Regions from separate parts of the Arthrobacter methylotrophus genome, predicted to be linked through region 2. Evidence: riboswitches for the same ligand, from Rfam matches in the RefSeq annotation. Region 2 holds a riboswitch; the other holds the start of a gene.
The links. Region 2 has a riboswitch for cyclic di-AMP ahead of ABD884_RS18225 (NlpC/P60 family protein). Riboswitches for the same ligand answer to the same signal wherever they lie in the genome.

Region 1 (5,863 bases), 380 kb from region 2:
ACGCTGCCAATGCCCACCAAGGCGGCGATGGCCGGTGCGAGCGCTACCGCGTAGTACGGGTGGACGATGCCGCTCATGAAGCTGAGGATTCCCGCGGTCACCAGGAACCAGCCACCCCACAGGAGGAGCGAGGCCCGGGTACGCGATGCACGCGCTTCCCGGCGGGTGAACCACAGGCCGGCGGCCAGCAGGATCAGCGCGGCAGGCAGGAGCCAGGAGATTTCGGCGCCGAAGCTCGTGCCAAACATGCGGGTGATCCCGGCAGTTCCGCCGAAGCCGGCGTTGCCGCCACCACCGCCACCGAAGGCGCCCCCGGGTGCTCCAGCGCCACCGCCGCCAGGGCCGCCTTCGCCCGAGCCGGTGATGCGGGACAGCCCGTTGTAGCCGAAAGTGAGCTCAAGGAAGCTGTTGGTTTGCGATCCCGCCATGTAAGGCCGTGCAGAAGCCGGAGTGAGCTGGAAGAGGGCGATGTAGCTGCCGGCTACCACTGCGATACCGGCCAAGGCGCCGAGCAGGTGCAGCAGCCTGCGCCGCAACGGGGTGGGGGCGGCCCAGAGGTACGCGAGTCCCAAGCCCGGAACAATCAGGAATCCCTGCAGCATCTTGCTCAGGAACGCCAGGCCCACCACTGCGCCTGCCGCGGCGAGCCACTTCCAGCCCGCGCGTTCGATGGCACGGGTGGTGAAGTACGCCGCGAGCACCAAGCACAGGGTCAGCATGGCGTCGGGATTGTTGAACCGGAACATGAGCGCCGCCACCGGAGTCAGTGCCAAGGCGCCGCCGGCCAGCAAGCCCGCGCCCGGCCCGGACACGCGCTTGACCGTCAAATAGAGGAGCCCGACGGCGGCCACTCCCATGAGCGCCTCGGGAACCAGCATGCTCAGGGGCGAGAAGCCGAAAATCCGGCCCGCCAGCGCAGGGATCCACAGGGCGGCCGGCGGCTTGTCCACGGTGATGGCATTCCCGGCGTCGAGCGAACCGAACAGCAAAGCCGTCCAGCTCTTGGTGCCGGCCTGGATGGCGGCGGCGTAGAAGGAGTTTCCGTAGCCCGTGGCCGCGAGATTCCAGAGATAGAGGAACGCGGTGGCTATGAGGAGCCCCGCGGCGGACGGCCGTACCCAACGAGGTTGCCCGCCAAAAGCGTATCGGGTCCAGCGCGGAGTGCCGCCGGGAGCTGATGGTCCTATCGAGTGGCGGCCGTGTGCCTCGTCGGCAGTTTCGACGGCGGTTCCCGTGCTTGCGGGAGTAATCGTGGAGGTCATGATGCTGCCGTTTCTGTGTGCGCGGTGGCTTGTGTGGTGGGTGCCGGCTGCTCTGGCGCTGTTGGCTGCTCTGGCGCTGTTGGCCGGGCTGGCTGCCGGAAGACCCAGAGCCGGAACAGGAGGAAGCGGACTGCGGTGGCGGCGAGGTTCGCTGCGACTACTGTGAGGAGCTCGCCCCAACGGTCCGGCGTCGTCGTACTGTGCACTAACGCGAGCGCTCCTGAAGTGAGGGCAAGGCCGATGCCGAAGACGATCAATCCCTCGAAATGGTGGCGTGCGGGGTTGCCGCCCTGGATGCCGAAAGTGAAGCGCCGGTTAGCGCCCGTGTTGGCAATGGCCGTGACGAGCAAGGCAAGGAAGTTGGCGAGCTGCGGATCCATAAAGCCACGGCACAACAGGAAGATCAGTACATAGGCGAGGGTCGATACAGCACCAATGGCGGCGAAACGCACCAATTGCCCGAAGAGGCTGCTGCGCGGATTCTGCTCCGCCGTACGCGACGACGCCGGGAGTGGCCCGCGCGCAAGCGCCGCACGCAGTTCCGGGATGGGAATACGTCCGGAGAGCAGGTCCCGGGTGAGCCGGACCATGCCGCGTATGTCGGCCAAAGCGGTGCGCACCACGTCCACGCTGGAGTGGGGATCGTCGATCCAGTCGACGGGAACCTCATGGACACGGAGACCGCAGCGTTCGGCAAGGACCAGGAGCTCGGTGTCGAAGAACCACGAGTTGTCCAAGGTGTGCGGGAGGATCTGTTGTGCCACATCGGCCCGGATCGCTTTGAAGCCGCATTGGGCATCGCTGAAGCGGGCTCCCATGAACGAGTGCAGCATCAGGTTGTAGCTGCGCGAGATGAATTCGCGCTTGGGCCCGCGGACAACCCGGGAGTTGCGCGTCAGCCTGGTGCCGATGGCAAGGTCTGAATGGCCGGAGATCAGCGGCGCCAAGAGGGGTGCCAGTGCGGCGAGGTCCGTGGACAGATCCACGTCCATGTAGGCCAGGACCGGCGACGGCGAGGCGAGCCACACCTTGCGCAAGGCGTTGCCGCGTCCCTTCTCCTCAAGATGGACCACCGCTAGTTCCGGAAGTTCCCTGGCCACGCGCTCGGCGATTTTCAAGGTGCTGTCCGTGCTGGCGTTGTCCGCCACGGTGATGCGGAAGCCGTGCGGGAAGGACTCGCGCAAGTGGTCGTGGAGCCTGCGCAGGCACTCTTCGAGGTCGTGCTCCTCATTGAAGACCGGGATGGTGACATCGAGGACGGGGATGGTGGTGTGGGTGTCCACAGGGGCGCGTCGCACAGCGCCTTCTTGGAGGGGGAAACGGTGAGCAGGGGTGCTCGGTTGGTGGGGAAGGCGCGGCGGCACCACCGCGGGGTCCTTCAAGGTTCCTGTGGTGGATTCGATGAGCGTCATGTATCCAGAGTGCCGCGGCGGAATATGAAGGCTTTAGGCGGAACCTGTGACGTGGCTGTGGATATGTGCCTGGTCAAAGGCGCAGAGGTCCGCCCCTTGGTGGGACGGACCTCGCGCGCATCGATGCCTGTTTGCCGGTCTAGTACCAGTTGTGGGCCAAGTGGAAGGCCCAAGCCGCAGACGGTGATCCGTAGCGTTCCTTGATGTAGTTCAGGCCCCAACGGATCTGGGTTTGGTAGTTGCTCTGCCAGTCGGCGCCTTCGGAAGCCATCTTTTCGCCCGGAAGCGACTGCACAATGCCGTACGCGCCGCTGGAAGCGTTGGTGGCAGTGGTCCGCCAATCGGATTCCTTGTTCCACAGGGTGGTCAAGGCGGACATTTCGCCCGGGCCCCAACCGTAGGAGGAAAGCACGCTCGCGGCGTAGGCCTGGGCGCCGGCGGGGTCATCGACGGCCACAGGAGCGGCCGGTGCTGCCGGTGCTGCCGGGGCGGGCGCTGGAGCGGCGGGCGCGGGTGCTTGGGGTGCTCCGGTGCTCGGAGCGGGGGAAGGTGCCTGGCTCGGGGCGGCGCTCGGCTTGGAGCTAGCGTTCGCCGACGGCGTGGCTGCCGCCGACGCGGTGGCTGAGGGCTGTACCGTGCGTGATTCGGAAGCCCGGCTCATGTCCTGGGCATCGAGGGCTTGACCGGCGGCTTGGGTGGCCGCACCTGCGCCAATGAACACGGCAACAACGCCGGCAACAACGGCCATCCGCTGGCCGGTGCCGAGGTTTGCCGCGACTCGCCGCAAAGTGGTACGTGACTTGTTTTTTCCGGCAGGTTCGCCGCGGTGGCGCGCAACAGGGCGCGACTGATTCTTGGAACCAGACATGATGATTGCCTCTCAACGCCTGCGGAGTTAGCTGTCGGATTCGGATGAGGTCATCCGGCCGTGGCCACTGAGAATCGTGGCGGTACGGCTTCACCCCTAGGGCCGGCTCAACATGAGCGCTTGCCCGGAGACCTGGGTCCCCCGTCTCTGCCTGGACTGTTGGCACCGGGGAGGGGCAGAGCTCGGCGCCTACCCGGCGGTGGCAGGAACGATCCCGCGCACCCATCGACGGTACAGGAGGATTCCGCTTAAGTCACATTTGGGTAACGGAGATCACGACGCCGGTGAGTCGACTTGCGCCCGCCACCATCCGTCGTCGAACGCTTCTTTGTGCACTTTCAGGCCAGGGCGGTCCTGACCGCTGGAAGGCGCACGGCAAATTCCGTCCGGCCCGGCCGCGAGGTCACTTCAACGGTACCGCCGTGGGCTTGGACGATGGATTCCACAATCGACAAGCCGAGCCCTGACGTGCCCTCGGAACCGGAGCGGGCCGCATCGGCACGGGCAAAGCGCGAGAAGATCCTGCCCTGGAATTCGCGCGGGATGCCTGGTCCGTTATCGGTCACGGTAACCACGGCACTGCCATCGGCGGAGCGCATGACCCCCGTGACAACGGTGGTTCCCGCCTCCGTGTGTTTGCGGGCGTTGGAGAGCAGATTGGCCAGGACCTGGTGGAGTTGCGTGGTATCGCCGCGGACGGTGAGGGGCTCGTCCGGTAACTTGAGCTGCCAGACGTGCTCGGGAGCCATGACCTTCTCATCGCTGACGGTCTCCACCACCAACTGCGTGAGGTCCACATCGGTGAACACCGGGGCCTTGCCTTCATCAAGCCGGGCCAGCAGAAGGAGGTCCTCCACGAGGGTGGTCATGCGTTCGGACTGGCTTTGAACCCGGGCCAGCGACTTGCGGCCGTCTTCGGTGAACGTTTCGGTCATGCGCAAGAGTTCGGTGTAGCCGCGGATGGCGGTCAGCGGAGTGCGCAGCTCGTGCGAGGCGTCGGCCACGAACTGGCGCACCTTGGTTTCGCTCTGCTGCCGGGCCTCGAGCGCGTTGGAGACGTTGTCCAACATGAGGTTCAAAGCGTGGCCGACGCTGCCCACCTCGGTTCCTGGGTGAGCCGCCGACGCCGGAACGCGCACCGCGAGCGCCACCTCGCCGGCGTCGAGCGGAAGCTTGGACACCTTCGTGGCGACGTCGGAAAGCTGCTCCAGGGGACGCATGGTGCGGCGGATCAGAACAGTTCCCGCGAGCCCGATCAACACCAAGCCTCCCAAGGAAACCAGGACCATGGTCCAGACAAGCAAGGCCTCGGTGTTCTCCTTCGATGCGAGGGGCAGCCCGGTGATGACCTCATCGCCGTAGGGGGTTGCGCTCGCCACCACCCTGTAGCCACCGTTGGAAAGGTTCAGATCAACCGCGCGCCCGTTGGGGGGGAGCGCCAACAGAGCGGCGGCGTCGTTGGCGGTCAAAGACGTACGGGTGGCGTCGGAGGACAAGAATCCGGCATCGCTGCTCACTTGCCCGCCGGCAATGCGTGCGTTCAGCGTGCCGATGCTTTGGCCGCGGGCATCCAAAGGATCCGGCCGCCCATTCGGATCTCCAGCGGGCGGGCGGCCATGGGAGGCCTGCACGAGTTGCTGGTCAAGCTGCTTGGTGAGGAACAGGTCCATGGAGGCGTAACTGACCACGCCCACGGCTCCACAAATGGCGACGAGGAGCGCCATCGAGACCAGGATCAGGCGCGTGCGCAAATGCCAGGTTGAAGGGTTGAACCACTGATGATCGGATTGGCGGGGGATACCCGAGAGTGCGGACATACGGCGCTCCGGGCTATTCGGCAGGCTTGATGACGTAACCGGCCCCGCGCACTGTGTGGATCATGGGCGGGTGGTTGGCCTCGATCTTCTTGCGCAGGTAAGAGATGTAGAGCTCAACGATGTTGGCTTGGCCGCCAAAGTCGTAGTCCCAGACGCGGTCCAGGATCTGGGCTTTGCTGACCACGCGCTTGGGATTTTCCATGAGGTAGCGCAAGAGCTCGAACTGGGTTGCCGTGAGCGGGATGTCTTCGCCCCCTCGGGTGACCTCGCGGGTATCTACATTGAGGGTCAGGTCGCCCACCACCAGTTCGGCCGTGTCCATCGCGGCCACACCCGAGCGCTGGACCAGTCGGTGCAGGCGCAACAGGACTTCCTCCATGCTGAACGGCTTGGTGACATAATCGTCCCCGCCGGCGGCTAGTCCAAGGATGCGGTCCTGGACGTCGTCCTTCGCGGTAAGGAAGAGCGCGGGAACCTCAGGCGCAAAGGCGCGGATCCTGCCCA
Region 2 (5,863 bases):
CCCGCATCGCCGAGCGCTTGCGGCACTCCGGTCCGACCGTTTCGCAGACGATCGGCCGGATGGAGCGCGACGGCTTGGTGATTGTTTCAAACGACCGGCACCTCGAGTTGACCGAAACCGGACGGAAACGCGCCACCGAGGTGATGCGTAAGCACCGGCTCGCCGAGCGTCTGCTGGCCGATGTCATCGGACTGGACTGGGCCTACGTTCACGACGAAGCGTGCCGCTGGGAGCACGTCATGAGCGAACGGGTGGAACGGCGCCTCTACGAACTTCTGGACCACCCCACGGAATCTCCGTATGGCAATCCCATCCCAGGACTCGAAGCATTGGGCGGAGTAGCGTCCCATGCCTTTACGGATGGCGTGGTCAACCTTCTTGAAGCGATGAACGAATACTCGCCGGAGAACCGAGTCACTGTCAGTCGCCTGGCCGAACCGATTCAGGTTGAGCCGGAGCTGTTGGTGCAGTTCGACGAGGGTGGAATCCGCCCGGGCGCCAGGGTTTCCTTGGAGCGTGTGGGGGAGTACATCTCCGTTCGCGTACCCAATATAGATGGTGCGCTGGAGCTTCCCCCGGAGGTCGCTTCGCACGTGTTTGTGACCGTCGCTTAGCCTTCTTCAGCAGCGCGCCCGGCAAAGATAACGAAATTATTACCGTCGGGGTTAATCCCCTATAGTTGGCTACTGGCGCCGATACCAAAGCGTTACCTGATTCGAAGCCCAGTTCTGCCGGCGGGTCAGGTGGATTAGTCCATTCATCGGCAGAAGCGGGGGAACCATCAGCGGTCGCCGAAAGGCGGCCTTGGGGTGAAGTCCGCAGCGGAAGTGCACAAAGCGCAGGACCCTTTCAGGGACTCCACTGTGCTTCGAGTGCTTCGCGCGGACCGGGTCCATGCACTCTCTGATCCGAATCCGACAGCTAACTTCGCAGGCTTGCCAGAGAGGAAGACTTTGACCACGCAGAACACCAGGGGCCGTAGACGCGCGTCCGGTTCTACTGCCGAGCTGCGGACCGCCGGCGTCGCTGCGCACGAACCACGGCCCCGCGATCCGCATCGCGAATTCCGCCGACGCAAAGGACCCTTGCGGCAAATGGCCGATTTCGCGGCCGCGAGCGGTGCTGGACAGAAGGCAGGCGTCGCCCTGGCCACCACAGGCCTCCTCCTGACCGTCGCAATGCCCGGCACCGGCGCCATGACGGCTGCGTCCGAGTCAAGCCAGTCCACCCCTTCCGCGGGAAACCAGCCCGAGATTCCTGCGGCAGCAAGTGCCACGATCGACTTCAGCCGCGCCGCAGTGTCCACTACGGCAGATCCGGACAGCAAGCTCAAACAACTCTTGAGCGCTCAGTCCGTCGGTAGCATCACCACGTCTTCCTCCAAGGGAACACTCGGGGCGCCGCTGGACACCCTGACCACGGCCTCGCCCTTCGGCTACCGCGTGAACCCGATCACGGGCGGTTTGGGAGAATTCCACCGGGGCCAGGACTTCGTGGCCCAATGCGGCACCCCGGTCCACGCGGCCGCCGCCGGCAAAGTCACCTTCGCTGGCTGGCACCCTTACGGCGGCGGAAACCGCATTGTGGTGGACCACGGCAATGGCCTGGAAACCACGTACAACCACTTGTCCTCGTTCAACGTCCAGGTGGGCCAAATGGTCAGCCGTGGCGATGTGCTCGCCCTGAGCGGCACTACGGGCGCCTCTACCGGCTGCCACCTCCATTTTGAAGTCATGGTCAACGGCAACGTTGTCGACCCCTTGGGCTGGCTGTAGCCAATCCGATGGCCGCCTATCGCATGCTTGTCACGCGCCGTGACCTGAATGTGACATTCAGCCAAAACTCATGTACCGTCTAACACGCATCAACTTTTAGAGAGTTGATGCACTCGGGTGGATTGCCTAGCTCTGCCACTGCCCGAGGTTCCGTTCGCAAAACATCGTCTGGCAGAGGCGGGGGACCCAACTTTTGGCCATCTTCACCGATGGCCTTGGGGTTAAGTCGCGCAGCTTCCGAAGGGGAGTGGCGCGGCCGGATGACTCCCATCCGAATCCGACAGCTTACCTCGCGGGCATAGGGAGAGGCCTCTTACGTGTCTTCACGCTCTACTCTTGCGCGCCACCGTGCCGCGGTCACCAAGACCAACTCGCTTGCCGTTATCGCTAAATCAGTCGGCAGCAACGCCGGTGGCGTAGGCCGTCAGGCAGCAGTTATCGCCGCTGCGTCCGGACTGGTCCTCACTAGCGGTATCGCAGCGAACGCTGCCGAAACCAACGTCCCCCGCGAGTCCACTGGGACCTCCACTTTGGAAGTCCAGTCCATCGCCCAAGCCAGCATTGCGGCCGACTCCTCGGTCGCGATCAAGTACGAGCGTCCGGCTGTTTCGACCGAAGCCGCTCCAGTTGTTGCTGCTCCTGTTGCCGTCCAGGAAGCCGTTGCCGCCCCCGCCGCCACGGCCGGTGCCGCTACGGCCACCGCAACGCTCTCTGTCTCCACCCCCGCTTCACCTGCTACCAAGCTTGCCAGCGGCAGGGGTGCAGCAATTGCCGCTGCAGCCTACGCTCAGCTCGGCGTTGCCCAGGACTGCACCGCCCTGGCGTCGAACTCCCTGGCTGCCGTGGGAATCAACTTCCACGGCTGGCCGGCAGACTACCTTTCCCTGGGCCGCACCGTCAGCGCCGCTGAAGCACAGCCGGGTGACCTTGTTTACTACCAGAACGGTGGCATGGGCATGGCCCACATCGCCGTTTACGTCGGCAACGGCATGGCGGTCCACGGTGGCTGGAACGGTGGCACCACCGCCCTGTACAGCGTCAACGTCGGCTCCGGCCCGGTTTTCATCCGCGTTGGTGGCTAAATAGCTTCTTGAAACATCCCCGCTGGAGTGCTTGCGGGGATGTTTCGTTTTAACCGGCATGCGCTAAATCACTGCCTTGGGAACCTTGGGACCCAATTCCAGACCCGCTCTTCGGACGATTCGGAGGTTCCCGCGACGTGTCCGGGACATGAATTTTGCCCGACACAGTCCCGGAACCCACTCGCGGATTCGTTGATCTGGCCTCCGCGTGTTTACTCTTGTGGTGTCGATCCACAGCCCGTACATGCAGAGGGCAGCCGGCCCTCGCGCCCCTGACGGGTGCGGCCGTGAAGAGGTACGTGCATGCGCACACTCGTTCTGAATGCTGGATATGAACCGCTGGCGGTAGTAACCTTCCGCCGGGCGCTGGTCCTTGTGCTCACCGGAAAAGCGAGCGTAGTGGCTGAAGGCGACGAGCCTGTCGTCGGGCCACAGGAGATTCTCGGACGTCCGTCCGTGATCCTCCTCAATCGCTACATCCGGCCAAGGTACAACACGATCACAGCGGTCACACGCCGCGGCGTCTTGCGCCGCGACGGTCACCGTTGCGCCTATTGCGGGAAAGCAGCTCACACCATTGACCACGTCCACCCCAAATCCAGGGGCGGCGCGGATTCCTGGGAAAACCTGGTGGCGGCGTGCCTACGCTGCAACAACGCCAAGAGTGACCACACACCGGCCGAGATGGGCTGGAAACTGAGGTTCACTCCGGCGGCGCCTACCGGGACTATCTGGCAAATCAAGGAGCTTGAGAAACCTGCGCCCGCATGGGATCCCTTCCTCTTGCCCGAATCGGCGGCCTGAACCGGAATTGAGCCTGCTTCCCGGGTAATCTGGGCGGGTGGACTTTGATGCGGTGATCTTGGCGGGTGGGAAGTCCTCCCGCCTAGGTGGCGTGCCCAAAGCCGAGCTCAAATTTGGCGGCGCCACGCTCCTCCAGCGCGCCCTGGAGGCAGCGCATGGTGCCGGCACCGTCGTCGTCGTCGGGCCGGATCCCGGTACATTGCCGGACGGGACCCTGACCGCCCGCGAGGACCCCCCATTCGCCGGACCGGCGGCCGCGATCGAAGCCGGGCTCGCTGCCCTTGAACAAGACGATGTAACCCGGGCCGGGCACGGTCGATTGCCAAGCGGGACACACGCGCGGTGGGTACTCGTCATGGCCTGCGATATGCCGTTCGCTGGTACCGCGGTTCCAGTCCTGCTCAGCGAGCTTGCCGAGCACCCGGACGCGGAGGGGGCCATATCCGTATCAGCCGATGGCCGAAGACAGCCATTGCTCGGGGTCTACCGGTTCTCCGCTTTGCAACGGGAAGTGCTGGCGGCAGCAGAACAGGGTGGCCTGGCCAATGCCGCAGTCTTCCGGCTGCTTGCTAGGCTTGATCTGCTAGCCGTACCAGTCCCCGCTGGTTCCACCGATGACGTGGATACCTGGGGTGATGCCGCGGCGCTCGGCGTAGACGGCGACCAGCCGTGACAAAAGCTGTACCGGACTGTGGAGGCCGATCGTGAAGAGCCAAGAAGAAACGCTTGAGGAATGGTGCAGGAGCCTGATGCAGGCATTCCAGCTCGAAGACGTCGAGATCGACATCAACGAGATCCTGTCTTTGGCAGGCGTAGCCGCGCATTCAGTCGTCCGTCCGGCAGCTCCTTTGACCACCTTCATTGCCGGTTTCGCCGCCGGACGTGCCGCAGGTTCGGGCCAGGCGACTGAAACCGCGTCGATGGATGCCGCGCTGGGCCTGGCACGCACGCTCGCCAAGGACTATACGAACCCCGGAATCGACGCCGGATGACGGAAGCCCCTGGCCAGAGCGCCGAGGACCCGCACGCCGAGCATGTCCCGCACGCCGACCACCTGTGGGCGGAGGCCCGGCAAATTGCCTTCGACTGTGCCACGCCCATTCCGGCCGCACCCGTAGCCCTGAAGGACGCCCTCGGCAGGATCTTGGCCGCGGATGTCCGCGCACTGCAGGACGTGCCGCACTACGCTTCCTCGGCGATGGATGGCTGGGCTGTCAACGGTAGCGGCCCGTGGATCCTCGCCGAACCAGGCCATCGGCTGGCTCCGCACCAGGCGAGCCCTATTGTTACCGGCGGTCTGATCCCGCCGGGGGCCAAGGCTGTGCTCCGCAGCGAGAGCGGGGTCCTGACCACTGACGAAGATGGCTTGCCGGTCCTCGCGCTCGGCGGGAACGCCAAGCCCGGCGAACCGCACAATGGGCAACATATCCGCAACGCGGGAGAAGAAGCCGGGGCGGGCGAGCTGCTGATCGCATCCGGGGTGGTCCTGAACCCCGCCCACCTCGCCCTGGCCGCCCTGACAGGTCGCGACGAACTCGACGTCCTGGGCAAACCTCACGTGAAGCTGCTCATGACCGGCTCAGAAGTGGTGACCGCGGGTGTGCCGGTCCCCGGCCGGGTGCGGGATACCTTCGGGCCCCAGCTTGGCGCCGTCGTCGAACTCCTTGGCGGGATCCGCGGCGAGCAGCTCAAAGTGGGCGACTCCTATGAAGAATGGCTCTCGGGCCTGGAAGAAGGCGAATTGTCGCCGGATAGGCCACCCGCCGACGTCGTTATCACCACAGGGGGTACGGGCCGCTCGGGGACGGACCACTTCCGGCGGGCCATTGCGGAGCTCGGGGGCCGCTTGTTGATTGATGGCATTGCGATGCGGCCGGGACATCCCGCCGTCTTGGCCGAACTGCCTGACGGACGCTTTGTGGTGGGGCTTCCCGGGAACCCGCTCGCTGCCATGATGGCGCTCTTCACGATCGGGGCGCCGTTGCTCGCTGGACTCGGGCACGGAACGCTGTCCGACATCGAAGAGGTGCCAAGCGGAGCGATGCTCGACGCCGATCCTGGACGCACCCGCTTGCTTCCCTTCAGGTTCGTGTACGGTTTGGCCTCTCCGGCGCAGCACGCGGGGCCGGGGATGATGCGGGGGCTCGCGAGTGCGGACGGAGTCATGGTGGTGCCACCCCACGGCGCGCAGCTGGGCGAGGC

Region 1: linked by a shared signal. The riboswitch ahead of ABD884_RS20055 (aggregation-promoting factor C-terminal-like domain-containing protein) and the one ahead of ABD884_RS18225 (NlpC/P60 family protein) in region 2 are both predicted to bind cyclic di-AMP.

The regions. Positions count from the first base shown of each region.
Region 1 covers NZ_BAABED010000001.1:3,898,019-3,903,881, reverse strand. The annotation lists gene ABD884_RS20065 (ArnT family glycosyltransferase) at 1-1,262, opposite strand, end outside; gene ABD884_RS20060 (glycosyltransferase) at 1,259-2,674, opposite strand; gene ABD884_RS20055 (aggregation-promoting factor C-terminal-like domain-containing protein) at 2,814-3,542, opposite strand; cyclic di-AMP (ydaO/yuaA leader) riboswitch at 3,545-3,717, opposite strand; gene ABD884_RS20050 (sensor histidine kinase) at 3,881-5,359, opposite strand; gene ABD884_RS20045 (response regulator transcription factor) at 5,373-5,863, opposite strand, start outside.
Region 2 covers NZ_BAABED010000001.1:3,518,974-3,524,836, reverse strand. The annotation lists gene ABD884_RS18235 (iron-dependent transcriptional repressor DtxR) at 1-614, shown strand, start outside; cyclic di-AMP (ydaO/yuaA leader) riboswitch at 741-951, shown strand; gene ABD884_RS18230 (M23 family metallopeptidase) at 954-1,775, shown strand; cyclic di-AMP (ydaO/yuaA leader) riboswitch at 1,921-2,088, shown strand; gene ABD884_RS18225 (NlpC/P60 family protein) at 2,093-2,857, shown strand; gene ABD884_RS18220 (HNH endonuclease) at 3,161-3,661, shown strand; gene mobA (molybdenum cofactor guanylyltransferase) at 3,699-4,334, shown strand; gene ABD884_RS18210 (DUF6457 domain-containing protein) at 4,366-4,653, shown strand; gene ABD884_RS18205 (molybdopterin molybdotransferase MoeA) at 4,650-5,863, shown strand, end outside.